Regions from separate parts of the Chryseobacterium sp. Marseille-Q8038 genome, predicted to be linked through region 3. Evidence: riboswitches for the same ligand, from Rfam matches in the RefSeq annotation. Region 3 holds a riboswitch; each other region holds the start of a gene.
What was found. A riboswitch is a leader RNA that binds a small molecule or an ion and turns the genes downstream of it on or off. The one in region 3 is predicted to bind cobalamin.
Positions count from the first base shown of each region.

Region 1: linked by a shared signal. The riboswitch ahead of ACWPWS_RS10575 (T9SS type A sorting domain-containing protein) and the one ahead of ACWPWS_RS23675 (TonB-dependent receptor plug domain-containing protein) in region 3 are both predicted to bind cobalamin.
Region 2: linked by a shared signal. The riboswitch ahead of ACWPWS_RS14860 (acyl-CoA thioesterase) and the one ahead of ACWPWS_RS23675 (TonB-dependent receptor plug domain-containing protein) in region 3 are both predicted to bind cobalamin.

Region 1 covers NZ_CBCOPN010000001.1:2,285,502-2,289,793, reverse strand. The annotation lists gene clpP (ATP-dependent Clp endopeptidase proteolytic subunit ClpP) at 2-688, shown strand; gene ACWPWS_RS10575 (T9SS type A sorting domain-containing protein) at 1,007-2,113, opposite strand; cobalamin riboswitch at 2,177-2,366, opposite strand; gene ACWPWS_RS10570 (esterase-like activity of phytase family protein) at 2,600-3,868, shown strand; gene ACWPWS_RS10565 (DUF6705 family protein) at 4,260-4,292, opposite strand, start outside.
Region 2 covers NZ_CBCOPN010000002.1:203,349-207,640, forward strand. The annotation lists gene ACWPWS_RS14850 (ATP-binding cassette domain-containing protein) at 256-918, shown strand; gene ACWPWS_RS14855 (hypothetical protein) at 949-1,749, shown strand; cobalamin riboswitch at 1,784-1,963, shown strand; gene ACWPWS_RS14860 (acyl-CoA thioesterase) at 2,079-2,462, shown strand; gene ACWPWS_RS14865 (HD domain-containing protein) at 2,515-3,105, opposite strand; gene ACWPWS_RS14870 (XAC2610-related protein) at 3,107-3,808, opposite strand.
Region 3 covers NZ_CBCOPN010000002.1:2,144,344-2,148,635, forward strand. The annotation lists gene ACWPWS_RS23665 (cytochrome-c peroxidase) at 1-772, shown strand, start outside; gene ACWPWS_RS23670 (transporter) at 785-1,732, shown strand; cobalamin riboswitch at 1,826-2,010, shown strand; gene ACWPWS_RS23675 (TonB-dependent receptor plug domain-containing protein) at 2,120-4,153, shown strand; gene ACWPWS_RS23680 (YncE family protein) at 4,150-4,292, shown strand, end outside.

The DNA of each region.
Region 1 (4,292 bases), on a different contig from region 3:
TATGGACATTAAAAAAGAATTCAGAGATTTCTCTGTAAAACATTTAGGAAACAACGGTTTGGTTACCGATCAGTATATGGGAATGTATGGCCCAACGAATCTTACTCCGTACATCATGGAAGAAAGAAGATTAAACGTTGCTCAAATGGACGTTTTCTCCCGTTTGATGATGGACAGAATTATCTTCCTGGGAACAGGGATTGATGATCAGGTAGCAAACATCGTTACAGCACAGCTTTTATTCTTAGAAAGTGCAGATCCTTCAAAAGATATTCAAATCTACATCAACTCTCCTGGTGGAAGTGTTTATGCAGGTTTAGGTATTTATGACACCATGCAGATTATTAAGCCGGATGTAGCAACAATCTGTACAGGGATGGCTGCTTCAATGGGAGCTGTATTATTGGTTGCCGGAGAAAAAGGAAAGCGTTCTGCGCTTAAGCACTCAAGAGTAATGATCCACCAGCCGTCAGGAGGTGCTCAGGGAGTTGCTTCTGATATGGAGATCAACTTAAGAGAGATGTTGAAATTGAAACAGGAGCTTTATGAAATTATCGGTCACCATTCAGGACAAACTTACGAGTGGGTAGAGAAATCTTCTGACAGAGATTACTGGATGACTTCTGAAGAAGCTAAAGGCTACGGAATGGTAGATGAGGTTCTTCAAAGATCTACTGAGAAAAAATAATTGATTGTAAAATCATAAGAAACCGCACCTATCTGGTGCGGTTTTTTTTGTAGGATTAATTATGAATTTTGACTGTTTAGATTACTACGGAATGACAAACTGTATGGATAAACCATCATTCCAATTGTGTCATTCCGTAGGAATCCAGCCGCAATTATTCATGAAGAAATACTTCAGAAATAGTTACAATCCAGACCAGATTTCAATTAAAGACGTAAAAATTCCCATCCTTTGGAGGGGTGGCGAAAATTCAAAGAATTTTTGACGGGGTGGTTTTCTACACGCATTCATTAAAAAACAACAATTAGGCACTTTTCTTTATTTTTTTACAATCTTATGTATCACAGAACCACTATTGGTTTTAATCTCAACAAAATAAACTCCTGAGGATAAAGATCGGATAGGAATCTTCAACTCCTGAGAAGTTATTACCTTTTGTCCTGTAGCAGAATAAACATTCACTTCTTTCAGTTTCTCATCAGTTTCAATCTGAATAAAATCACTTGCCGGATTTGGATAAATGCCGAATTTTTTCTTTGTAACTGATGAAGTACCCAATGTCAGTTGTGCTTCAGTTGGAGTAAATGGTCTTCTTTGTCCGAAGCTTAATCCAAACCAATCGTTATTGCTCAGCTGAACCTGAGAAAGATTTGCTTTCATTTGCCAGCTTGATAAATCTTTTCCTTTATACAATTTCCAGCTGCCCGATCCGGAAGTATTCCCGGTAAATGAATTTAATGATAAGTTAGAAATCTGATTGTTCGCTGATGTAAAATTAAAATAGGAAATCTGAGTCTGAACCAGCTGTAGAGCCTGCTCTGCAGTTATACTTCCGTTATATTTAATTCCAAACACAAAAGAATTGGCGTTTCCATTGGCATTATCTGTCCCAAAATCAATAACTATGAGGCTTTTATTATTTCCGGTTCCCACCCAATGAGTAACCTGAGAGGGAGTAAACCATGAAGAACTATAAGCCGGAACAGGAGGAGAAGGAGGGATGTCATAATGATCAAGGCCATATGAAACTCCATACCATTTTCCGTCCACTAAAGGAGTATAGCCTACACCGTTGTTCCATGTCATGCCGGATGCACCGGACCCGGACCATGTTATCCAGCTGTCATCAATGGTGGATGTATGATGATTATAATTCAGAATAGAAAGATATCCTGTGGGAATATCAACGTTCATTTGGGGTTCTGCTGCCACAATTGCATTGATAAGATCTTCCATCAATAAATCATTGCCATCAAAACGGTATCCCCATGCATAAGAATTGGGAGTACTGCTGTCATTAAAATCTGCAATGAAATAGGCCTTTTTAGAACCGGTTCCTACCCAAAATTTAATGTCGTTTTCTGTAAATTGGGCCGACAAGAGCTGCATACAAAGCAGTAAGAAAAAAAGATAAATTTTCCTCATGATATCATTAATTTAAAGTTTTATTCCCGAAACTTATCTTCAGGGGGAGAAACAATTCTTCTCTGAAGTCAGTATTCTAAGGCAGGTCTCCTGGCTCACATCTTACAGCTTCCTTCCCGGATTTCCCTCCAGTGGATTATTATGCTATAAGTTTAAACAGTTTACAGTTGCGGGTACAGCTCAGGATTTGAATAGTATTCTCACCTGATTCCCTATTAATGAACATTGTTCAGCCTTAAAACGCTGCAAATATATCATATAAATTGATGAGTCTGTTTTGTGAATTATTTTTTTTCAGATATCCTTAAAAAATTGATTTTCATATTGTTTATTGATTTGCTTGTATTGTTGTTGTTTTATTTTTAAATCCTGAATTTTTCTGTTTATATTCAATTCATTTTTAGATTCTAATGTTAAAATACAATTATCATTATATTCAAGATCAGTTTACAATCAGTTTATACATTCGCAGCCATAAAATAGCATATGAAAAAATTACTATGGTCTGTTGGAGTACTGGCAGTATTGGCCTCATGTAAAAGTGATGATGACACAACAATAATGAATCAGGATATTAATTATTCCAAACTTCCTCAGGAGTTTCCATTTACAAAACTGGCTACGATTAACGGAGTGGATGTTATCAACGGCGGATTTGGTTCCGGAGCTGCAGCTCACCCTACAAGAAAAGGTGAATTTTATGTCATTACAGACAGAGGTCCAAATACCGACTTCCAGAATGGAAAAAAGTTCTTAGCACCTAACTTTACGCCAACGATTATGCATTTTAAAATTAATGCTGACGGGAATGTAGAGGTTATCAAATATATTAAGCTTAAAAATCCATCAGGACAACCTATTACAGGTCTTCCAAATCCTGTAGGAATGGGAAGTACAGGAGAAATTGCTTATGATGCTTCCGGAAATGTTTTAGGTACTGATCAGTACGGTCTTGACAGTGAAAGTATTGTAGCAGCAGCCGACGGTACATTCTGGGTTTCCGATGAATACGGACCGCATATTGTGCATTACAGTGCAGAGGGAGTAGAAATGGAAAGAATAAGCCCGATAGGTGTAAATACCGGAACAAGAAAATTACCTGCCGTTTTAGCCAAAAGAAGGGCCAACAGAGGGATGGAAGGATTGTGTATTACTCCGGACGGAAGAACGCTGGTAGGAACTATACAGTCGATGATGCTGGTACCAAGCAAAGCATTGGCAACCAATACTACTTTAACGAGAATTGTCACGTTCGATATTATTACAGGGCAGACCAAGCAGTTTTTATATAAACAGGATGGAGGTGCTTCGGATTCGGTATGTGATATTACAGCGTTAAGTAACAACGAATTTTTAGTGATCGAAAGAGACGGAAATTTTGGATCCCAGGGAGGAATTAAAAAAGTATACAGAATTAATCTGAGCAATGCAACGGATGTAAACGGAACAGATATTACTGCTGTGGACGGTATGAAAGTGAATGGAAAAGCTTTGGAACAATGCTCATGGGATGAAATTACCACTGCCGGAATAAAAGCTGTGACCAAAACATTGGCTGTTGATCTTGTTGCAAAACTGGGGTATGAGCATGATAAGTTTGAAGGGATCGTTTATTTGGGAAATAATAAACTGGCTGTTTTCAATGATGATGATTTTGGAGTAGTGGATGATGGAAACGGAAATCCGAAAGCTAAGATTCTTCCTAAAACAGGGAAAGTAGACAAAGGAACGATGTATGTAGTCAATATTCAATAATTAGATTTTTTTAACGGAAAACGGCGGCATCGAAGATAGTGATGCGCCTGAAATCAAATGAAAACCCTTGAAATGAGTTTCGTTGTAATGACGGCTCTTTTCAGGGGTTTTCTGTTTAGTTACATTTCGTATTTACGTATTAAAACTTACTTTTTCTTTGTTGAATTATTTTTCATTGTTTTAATAATATGTTTCAGCCTTAGCATGATGGTTGATGATGATATTCAAGATATAGAATAATGTAAATGATTGATTATTCAGCAATGTATATATTGAAAAACCAATCGTTTGTATCACCGTAAAATGAAAATGATTGGCTTTACCATTCTGATATTACGGTAGAGCCAATCATTTGATTTTTATTAGGAGCTACTAATAATTTACTCTGAATTTATTGCTTTGTCAAATGTATTACTTGATTAGT
Region 2 (4,292 bases), 1.9 Mb from region 3:
TCTCTGGATTTTTTATAAAAAAATAATGTTTCCAACTTTGGGATTTTCTTTATTGATTTCTTTTTTATCATCATTCAGTATTAAAAATTTTGGACTGAATTTCCTTTTAATCCTTCCTGTTCTTCACTATTTCATTTATGAATTAAGGTTTAAAAACGAATATTACTTTTATGCCAATGTAGGGTTTTCGAGGATTTTTCTTTGGGTAGGAACGATATTATCGGGGATTATTGTAAAAATTATAACATTGTTTTTATGAGCAAACTGCATGTTGATAGTGTGACAAAGTCCTTCAATGAAAGGAAAATTTTGCAGGATGTTTATATAGAATGCGAAACCGGACAGATTACAGGGCTGCTGGGCAGAAATGGAAGTGGAAAATCAACTTTATTAAAAATTATTTTCGGGGTTATCAGCGGTGATACCCAGTTTATAAAATGTGGCAACAAGGTTTTGAAAAGTATATCAGACAGAAAAAACAGAATCTCATATTTGCCTCAAGACCTTTTTTTACCTAAATATGAAACCGTTAAAAACCTGATTCCTTTCTTCTGTAATAAAGAAAACACCAATTTACTGTTTGCCCTGGAATTCATACAACCCTTTCTTCATGAAAAAATTAAAAATATTTCTAAAGGCGAACAGAGAATTATTGAATCCCTGATGATCACTTACTCTGAAACAGATTTTGTTTTACTGGACGAACCATTCCATAGCCTTTCTCCAAAAGTTTGTGAAGAATTAAAGAAAATCATTCGTCAGCAGTCAAAGTATAAAGGTTTTATTATTTCTGATCACAATTACCAGGATGTTCTGGATATTTCAGACCACCTATATCTGCTTTCTGACGGCCATCTAAAACAAATACAAGATTTTAAAGAACTGCAGCGGTATAATTATCTCCCGAAAAGTATTTAATTTATATATTTGGGGATCAAAAAAAATTTCATGATGACTTTTATAAATAAAGCATTCTATTTATCCGCATTCAGTATTTTATCTATAGCTTTTGTAAAAGGGCAGACAAAAGTTCCTTTTGGAGTTGTAAAAGCTGAAGAAGGATATGCCAACGTACGTGTACATAAAGACGACTACCGAAAAATTGTAGACAAGATCCGTATGCGTAAAGGAGATGTTTTTGTTTATGTAAAACCGGCTCCGGGAGAAACAGAATGGATCTGGATCAAATATCCGGAAAAACAGGATGATGACAAGCCTTTTGTACGTTATGAAACTCTTGATAAAGAAGGAATGGTGAATAAAGGGCGTATTGCCTATGTAGATCAGCTTCCCGCGTATACTCCTTCTAAATCTAAAAACGGAAGATCAATTATTTTCACAGACAATTCCGATCCTAAAATCCCTACCGCCCAAAGAAGCAAAGTAGTGATTGATGTCTATCCTTCCAATGCAGGATACCGTAAAAAGGAAAAAGATGCTGAAGGAAAAATTCTTACCATTGATAAAGTAAAACCATGGGGAATAGGAAATGATCTTCCTGAAGGAATGACTGAAATCAAATCCATCAGAGTACAACAGCCCGGAAGAGGTTCTGTTTTTGTAAGAGAAGCCATCAAAAATATGTTCCAGCCTACCATGGATTTTGAGAACATTGGAGTAACTTCCCTTGACAACGATAATATTTTCCTTTATATGATCAATGGTTCAGGAGAAAACAGATACACAACTCTTTGGACAATCAAAAAAGGAAGAGTAATCAGCCAGATTATTTATCATAATCCGGAATAAATTCATTATTTTTGCACCCGAAAAAGTTTTACGCTTATTCATCATAGAAATTGGTTCTGCATCACTGCAGATTAAAAGGGAACCGTGTGAAAATCACGGACTGTCGCGCAACTGTAAGTAACTGAAATCTTTATCAAAGATCCACTGTGCGAGGCATGGGAAGGAGATAAAAGATGTTACAAGTCAGGAGACCTGCCTTTTTCTTAAACAAGTAACTTTCGCGATCTGAAGTTGTATTGATCTGATGAATTGTTTCAGGAATTTCCGAATTTCCTGTTATTATTCTGTTGTTTGATATTATTTCATTTCGCTTTAATTAATAATGAAATATGACTACAGAAGAAAGAATTGAAGCCTCCGAAACCAGAATCTTTAAAGCGGTTTTCCCAAACACAACCAATCATTATGATACCCTTTTTGGTGGTACGGCTATGCAGCTGATGGACGAAGTAGCTTTTATTACCGCTACCCGTTTTGCCAGAAAAAGAGTGGTAACGGTAAGCAGCGACAAAATAGATTTCAAAAAACCGATTCCTGCCGGAACGATTGTTGAACTGATTGGGAAAGTTTCATACGTGGGAAAAACCAGTATGAAAGTGAACGTTGAAATTTACACAGAGCAGATGTATTCGTATGAAAGAGAGAAAGCCATCGTAGGTGATTTTACTTTTGTAGCGATTGACGAATTCAAGAAACCAATCCAGATACTATAAATAAAGAATCGGGCGGCCTCTGGCCGCCCGATTCTTTTCATTTTCATTAAGGTTATTTCAACACTTTTTCTGTTTCCAGACTTCTGTTCAGTAAAAGTTCAAAAGCCTCTCCCATTTCATCCGATGCTCTGCTAATGGCATTTTCAAGCATATTTCGGATTTGTTTTTCGGTAACTCCGGCTTCCGTCCAGCTTTTTCCTGTGGTATGGGAATTTAAAATAAACGGCATGATTCTGTCGATTCCACAGGCAAAAATAGCATCCGGTGTTTTCTCATCTTCAAATTCAAGCCATAGATTAAAGAATTCTGAACGCAAAGGTTCATCCAGAATTCCAAAGATCTTTTGAGCAGATGCTTTCTCTCGTTCAAACTTACCTACCATTGCTTTTTCGTCAAAAATAAAAGTATCTCCGGCTTCTATCTCCACCAGATCATGAATGGAAAGCATTCTTATCACTCTCAATAGATCAATATCCGCACGGTTTTTAGCATACGGATAAAGGATCTGAGCCAGAATAATAATCTGCCAGGAATGTTCCGCCGTATTCTCTCTTCGGGAATCGTCTGCATTATAATTTCTTCGCTGTACATTTTTAAGCGCATCTACAGCCAGGATAAAATCTATCTCTTTCTGAATTTTCATCTTACTTCTTATTTCTGTTATATTGATCTGAAGGATATACCTTTATTTTGGTAATCCATTTATTATTAAGCTTTTCTTTAGTGGTTACTTTCACGCGTCCTTCAACGGTCATATCTTCTTCTTTTTCAAAGACTTTATCAAGTCCCTTATTCGGAATTACAGCATATTCTGTCGTAAAAAGATCACAGCATCCTGATTTCCCAAAAGTAATAAGGCGTTTACGTTTAGCATCAACTTCGAAAATATCAAAGGAATTGGAAGCAAGCTCCGTAAGCTCCTTGCTCTTCACAAAAGCCATTCTTGTACTGTTGAATACGTATACATCATAAGAGGCAGAACTGTAATTTCCCATATTACCATTCCTTACTGCTATATCCTCTGTTCCATCAAAATTAAAATCATCAATGATCACAGGGCTTTGTTCATTCTTTAACGGAAGCATTTTTCCCGGTATTAGCTTTTCGCCCTGATTCAGATTCAGCACCAGATGATCAGATATAAAAGTCTGCACCTTTGTATTTTTATGATCGTACAATTCTACAGTTCCTTTTCCGCTGCATTGTCCATCATAGCAATTCTCCACCTGGATGATGGCATCATAACTCTTCGATGCATTTTTAACTTCAAACTGATACTGTCCAAAACAGGCAGGTCCTAGTAAAACAAAAGCCGGTAAATGCTTATACTTATTGAATAAATTCATGGTAATAGTAAATGATTTAGGTGTTTTTTTCCTAACAAAAATACGAATCCTAATACCGATCTCAAAATCTCATTCTCTATATATGTTTCTCTAATAAAAGAATATTTATTAGTAAGAAGCTGTTTCCCGCTATCCGCTCATACTCCTCGCTTCTCTACGACGCCCTGGTTGCTGTGGGGTAACCGCTGCTATCGGGGCTATGATATGAGTAATGAGTGATAAGTGATAAGTGATAAGTGATAAAAGATCATTTTTTCTCTCCAATTTTCAAAATTCTATTTAAAAATTTAAATATTTTCAGACATTTTCTTGTAAAATCCGTTTTACTCAAAATTGACTATAAAAATTATTGTATTGATTTTCAATACATTAAATAATTTATTTTAAAAATTCCACTACTTTGTATTGCATAATACCATTTTATTTACATATCTTTGTAATGTAAAATCGAAATAGGTACAACTAGCTAGGTTCCGAACTTCGA
Region 3 (4,292 bases):
TCATGGGCATACTGTAAGCCATGGGGTAGATGACAGAATTGGAATCAGAAATGCTCCAGCCATTCAGAATATGGCTTTTTTGAAAAGATATATGTGGGACGGTGTCATTCATAATCTTAATGAACAGCCCATCAGCCCTATTACAGACATCAATGAAATGGACAGCTCTATACCGGAAGCTATTTCAAAAATAAAAGATGACCAGAAGTATAAAAAACTTTTCAGGGAAGCTTATGGAGATGAAACAGTTACGGGAGAAAGAATTCTAAAAGCACTGTCACAGTTTATGGCTTCGCTGATTTCTGCAGATTCAAAATATGATAGATTCAGACAGGGAAAAGAGCAGCTAACTTCAGCAGAATCCCAAGGAATGGCTTTATTCGGTCAGAAATGTGCCTCTTGTCATAGTGGAGAATTATTTACCGATGAAAGTTTCCGCAATACAGGAATGTATTATAACACCGAGTTCAAAGATGCAGGACGCTACAGAGTTACTCTTAATCAGGTAGACTGGATGAAATTCCGTGTTCCGAGTCTGAGAAATGTAGAATATACAGCACCTTATATGCATGACGGAAGATTTTACACCTTAGAGGCAGTACTCAATTTCTATTCAGGTCAGGTAGAAGATAATCCCAATCTGGATTCGCAGCTGAAACAGAATGGGCATATAGGTATTGCTATGAACAGTCAGGAAAAACAGTCGATCATTGCATTCCTGAAAACATTATCAGATAAAAGTTTTATATCCAATCCAAAATTTGCAGAATAATTTATAGAAAACATGAAGAAGATTATAGTAATACTAAGTTTAATCCTGTTTGGGCAATATCAGGCAAAAACCATCAGAGATAGCGCATATATAGCTCCGGACAGCTTTAGCAGATTTGATTTTGATGATGATTGTGATGCCTGTGGCTGTGCTGCAGGAAATGGTTCTTCCGGCTTTGAGTCTTTATTGAATCCACAGTTTATCGGAATCAAATACTTTGCACAGCATTACAAAGCAAAAGAAAACCTATTTGTGAAAGATCTTACACAGGATCAGTATTTCAATACCTTACAGCTTTGGGGAAAGATTCCTTTAACTAAAAAACTGAGTGTATATGCAAGTCTGCCATTCCATTTCCATGAAAAGAAAACCCAACAGGGAGATATCAAAATCAACGGAATCGGGGATCTTAACCTGATGGGAATTTATCAGCTGATGAGTTCTAAAGATAATTTTCACCACTTAAGCGGAGGGTTGGGTGTGAAAATTCCTTTGGGGAAATTCGATGAGAAAGGAGCTTCCGGCGTTAATCCGAGTTTTCAGCTGGGAACCGGAAGCTGGGATTATCAGGCCGCTTTGAATTATAAGTTTCAGAAAAATAAAGTGGCTGTGTTGGTGAATACAGATTATACCATCAAAACGGAGAATAAGAAAAATTACCGATTTGGAAACCAATGGAATTATGCTGCAACAGGTTTTTATCAGGTTGCGGGGAATGAAAAATCTATTTTTTCTGTAAAAACGGGAGTGCAGGGAGAAGTGTATGCCCAGAATAAACAGTTTGACGAAGCGCTGCCCAATACTGCAGGAAGCGCATTGTATGGAAAGTTAGGATTTGAAGCTTCCTATAAAAGGCTGAGTTTGGGAAGTGAACTCATGCTTCCTATGTATACCCATCTGGCAGGAGGTGATATCGAAGCAAAATCAAGATTCAGTATTTTCCTGAATATTGGGATTTAAATAAAAACCCTTTTGAAAAATCATGTTAAAGCTCCTTTGGGAGCTTTAATTGTTTATGAATCATTATTTTAATTGGGGGTTAGGAATAATTTTTTATCTTTGCCGGAATTTGGTGAGCCCTAAAAAGCTCTTAAAAGGGAATCCGGTGAAAATCCGGAACAGACCCGCTGCTGTAAGCTCCACACCAAGGTTTTTGAAGAATATATCCACTGTTTTTTAATGGGAAGGATTTCAAAAATGGAGTAAGTCAGAAGACCTGCCAGAAAATAATCGTTTGACGCTTTCGTGGAATAAAGCTTAGGACATCAATGATTCTGTGCAGTGACAGCTGTGCTTTGTCGTTGCTTTCTTATATCCATTAGCGTCTTCATTATCCTAAATGAGCTAATGGCGGCAAAACAAACTACTTCTGCAATTCATAAAGCTGTTTTCACAATACTGGTGATCACATCTCAACTTTTATATTCTCAAAAAAAGAAAAATGACACTCTGAAGGAAGAATCCATCAAGGCGATCAGCCTTTATAAAAAGAATTTTAAAGAAATTATTCCGGCACAAACCCTGCAGGGTGAGCAGCTGGAAAGACTGAACAGCCATTCAGTGGCAGATGCTTTGCGGTATTTTTCCGGAGTTCAGATCAAAGATTATGGAGGGTTAGGTGGTTTGAAAACCATTAATATCCGCAGTATGGGAAGCCAGCATGTTGGTGTTTTCTATGATGGAATTCAATTGGGAAATGCCCAAAACGGACTGGTGGATCTGGGAAGATATTCTTTAGACGATCTGGAAGAAATATCGTTGTATAATGGGCAGAAAAGTGAAATTTTCCAACCTGCAAAAGATTTTGGCTCTTCGGGATCGATCTATCTGCAGCCCAAAACACCTGTATTTAAAGGAACAAGAAAAACCAATCTCGTTATAAGAGCAAAAAGTGCTTCCATTGATCTTTTCAATCCGTCATTCCGTTTGGAACAAAAAATATCAGACAGAGTTTCTGCCAGTTTCAGTGGAGAATTCATGCAGAGTGACGGGATTTATAGATTTCGTTATGCTAAAAAATATCCCGATGGCCAGCAGGCTTATGATACCATCGCAAAGAGACAGGATTCAGATATCAGGGCAAAACGTTTTGAAACGTCTATCAACGGCAGTCTAAATAACGGAAGCTGGAATATCCGTGGCTACGGTTATATTTCAAACCGTGGGATGCCGGCACCTATCGTCAACGGCCGTTTTGGTGGAAGAGGAGCGAGACTTTCTGACGAAAATTATTTTGTACAGGCCAATCTGAGAAAAAAACTGTTCCCAAAATTTGAAACACAGCTGAAAGCAAAATTCGCCTACGATTATACTCATTTCATGGATACGGTTCGTTCGCAGTCTATTATTCATACCGATAATACCTATATCCAAAGAGAGCTCTATCTTTCCTCATCCAATATCTATTCTATCACACCCAATTGGGATGTGAGTCTGAGCGGAGATTTTCAATACAATAATCTTGATGCTAATCTGGATAACTTTTCTTACCCTACGCGCTACACAACATTGGTGGCATTGGCAACAACCTATCAGTGGAACAGGTTCAAAATTCTGGGAAGCCTTTTAGGAACTTTTACGTTTGAAGAAGTAAGAAAAAACAAAAGACCGGGAGACAGCAGAGAATGGACACCTGCCGTATTTATGAGTTATCAGCCTGAGATTATTCCTGAACTTACGCTTAGAGCTTTCTATAAACGAATTTTCCGACTTCCCACTTTCAATGATTTATATTATACCAATATCGGAAATACTTATCTGAAACCGGAATTTACCAATCAGTATGACGTAGGATTTACTTATCAGAAGAATTATACCAACCATTTCTTTAAAACCTTTTATGCTAAAGTAGATGGTTACTACAACAAAGTACAGGATAAAATTGTAGCGGCCCCTAACGGAAGTATGTTCCGCTGGCTGATGATGAATCTTGGAATGGTTGAAATCATTGGAGCGGATGTAAATATTCAGACTGAAATGCAATTAGGAAAGGTAAAGCTAAGACCATTGCTCTCTTACACATATCAAAGCGCAAGAGATATAAGTGATCCGGAAGACACCTTTTATCGTAATCAGATTCCTTATACCCCATGGCATAGCGGATCATTCAGTTTGATGGCAGATTATAAAGACTGGAGTTTCAATTACAGTGCAATGTATGTAGGAGAAAGATATGATGTGAATCAGGACAATATTCAATACAATTATGTACAGCCCTGGTATACTCACGATCTGTCTGTTCAGAAAAAATTCAATTGGGCGAATCACCAATTTAAAGTGAGCCTTGAAATGAATAATATTTTCAATCAATATTATGATGTTGTCATCAATTATCCGATGCCTGGAAGAAATTTTAAACTTATTCTAAACTTCACCTTATGAGAAAACTAAACTTTTATTTTTTATTTCTGGTATTAGCTTTTCTTACTTCATGCCGTACAGATGATATTATTGTCCGTCAGGAAGTGGTAGAAGGACTTCCTTCAGAAAATACAGCAATAAAAGGTTTTTACATGCTGAA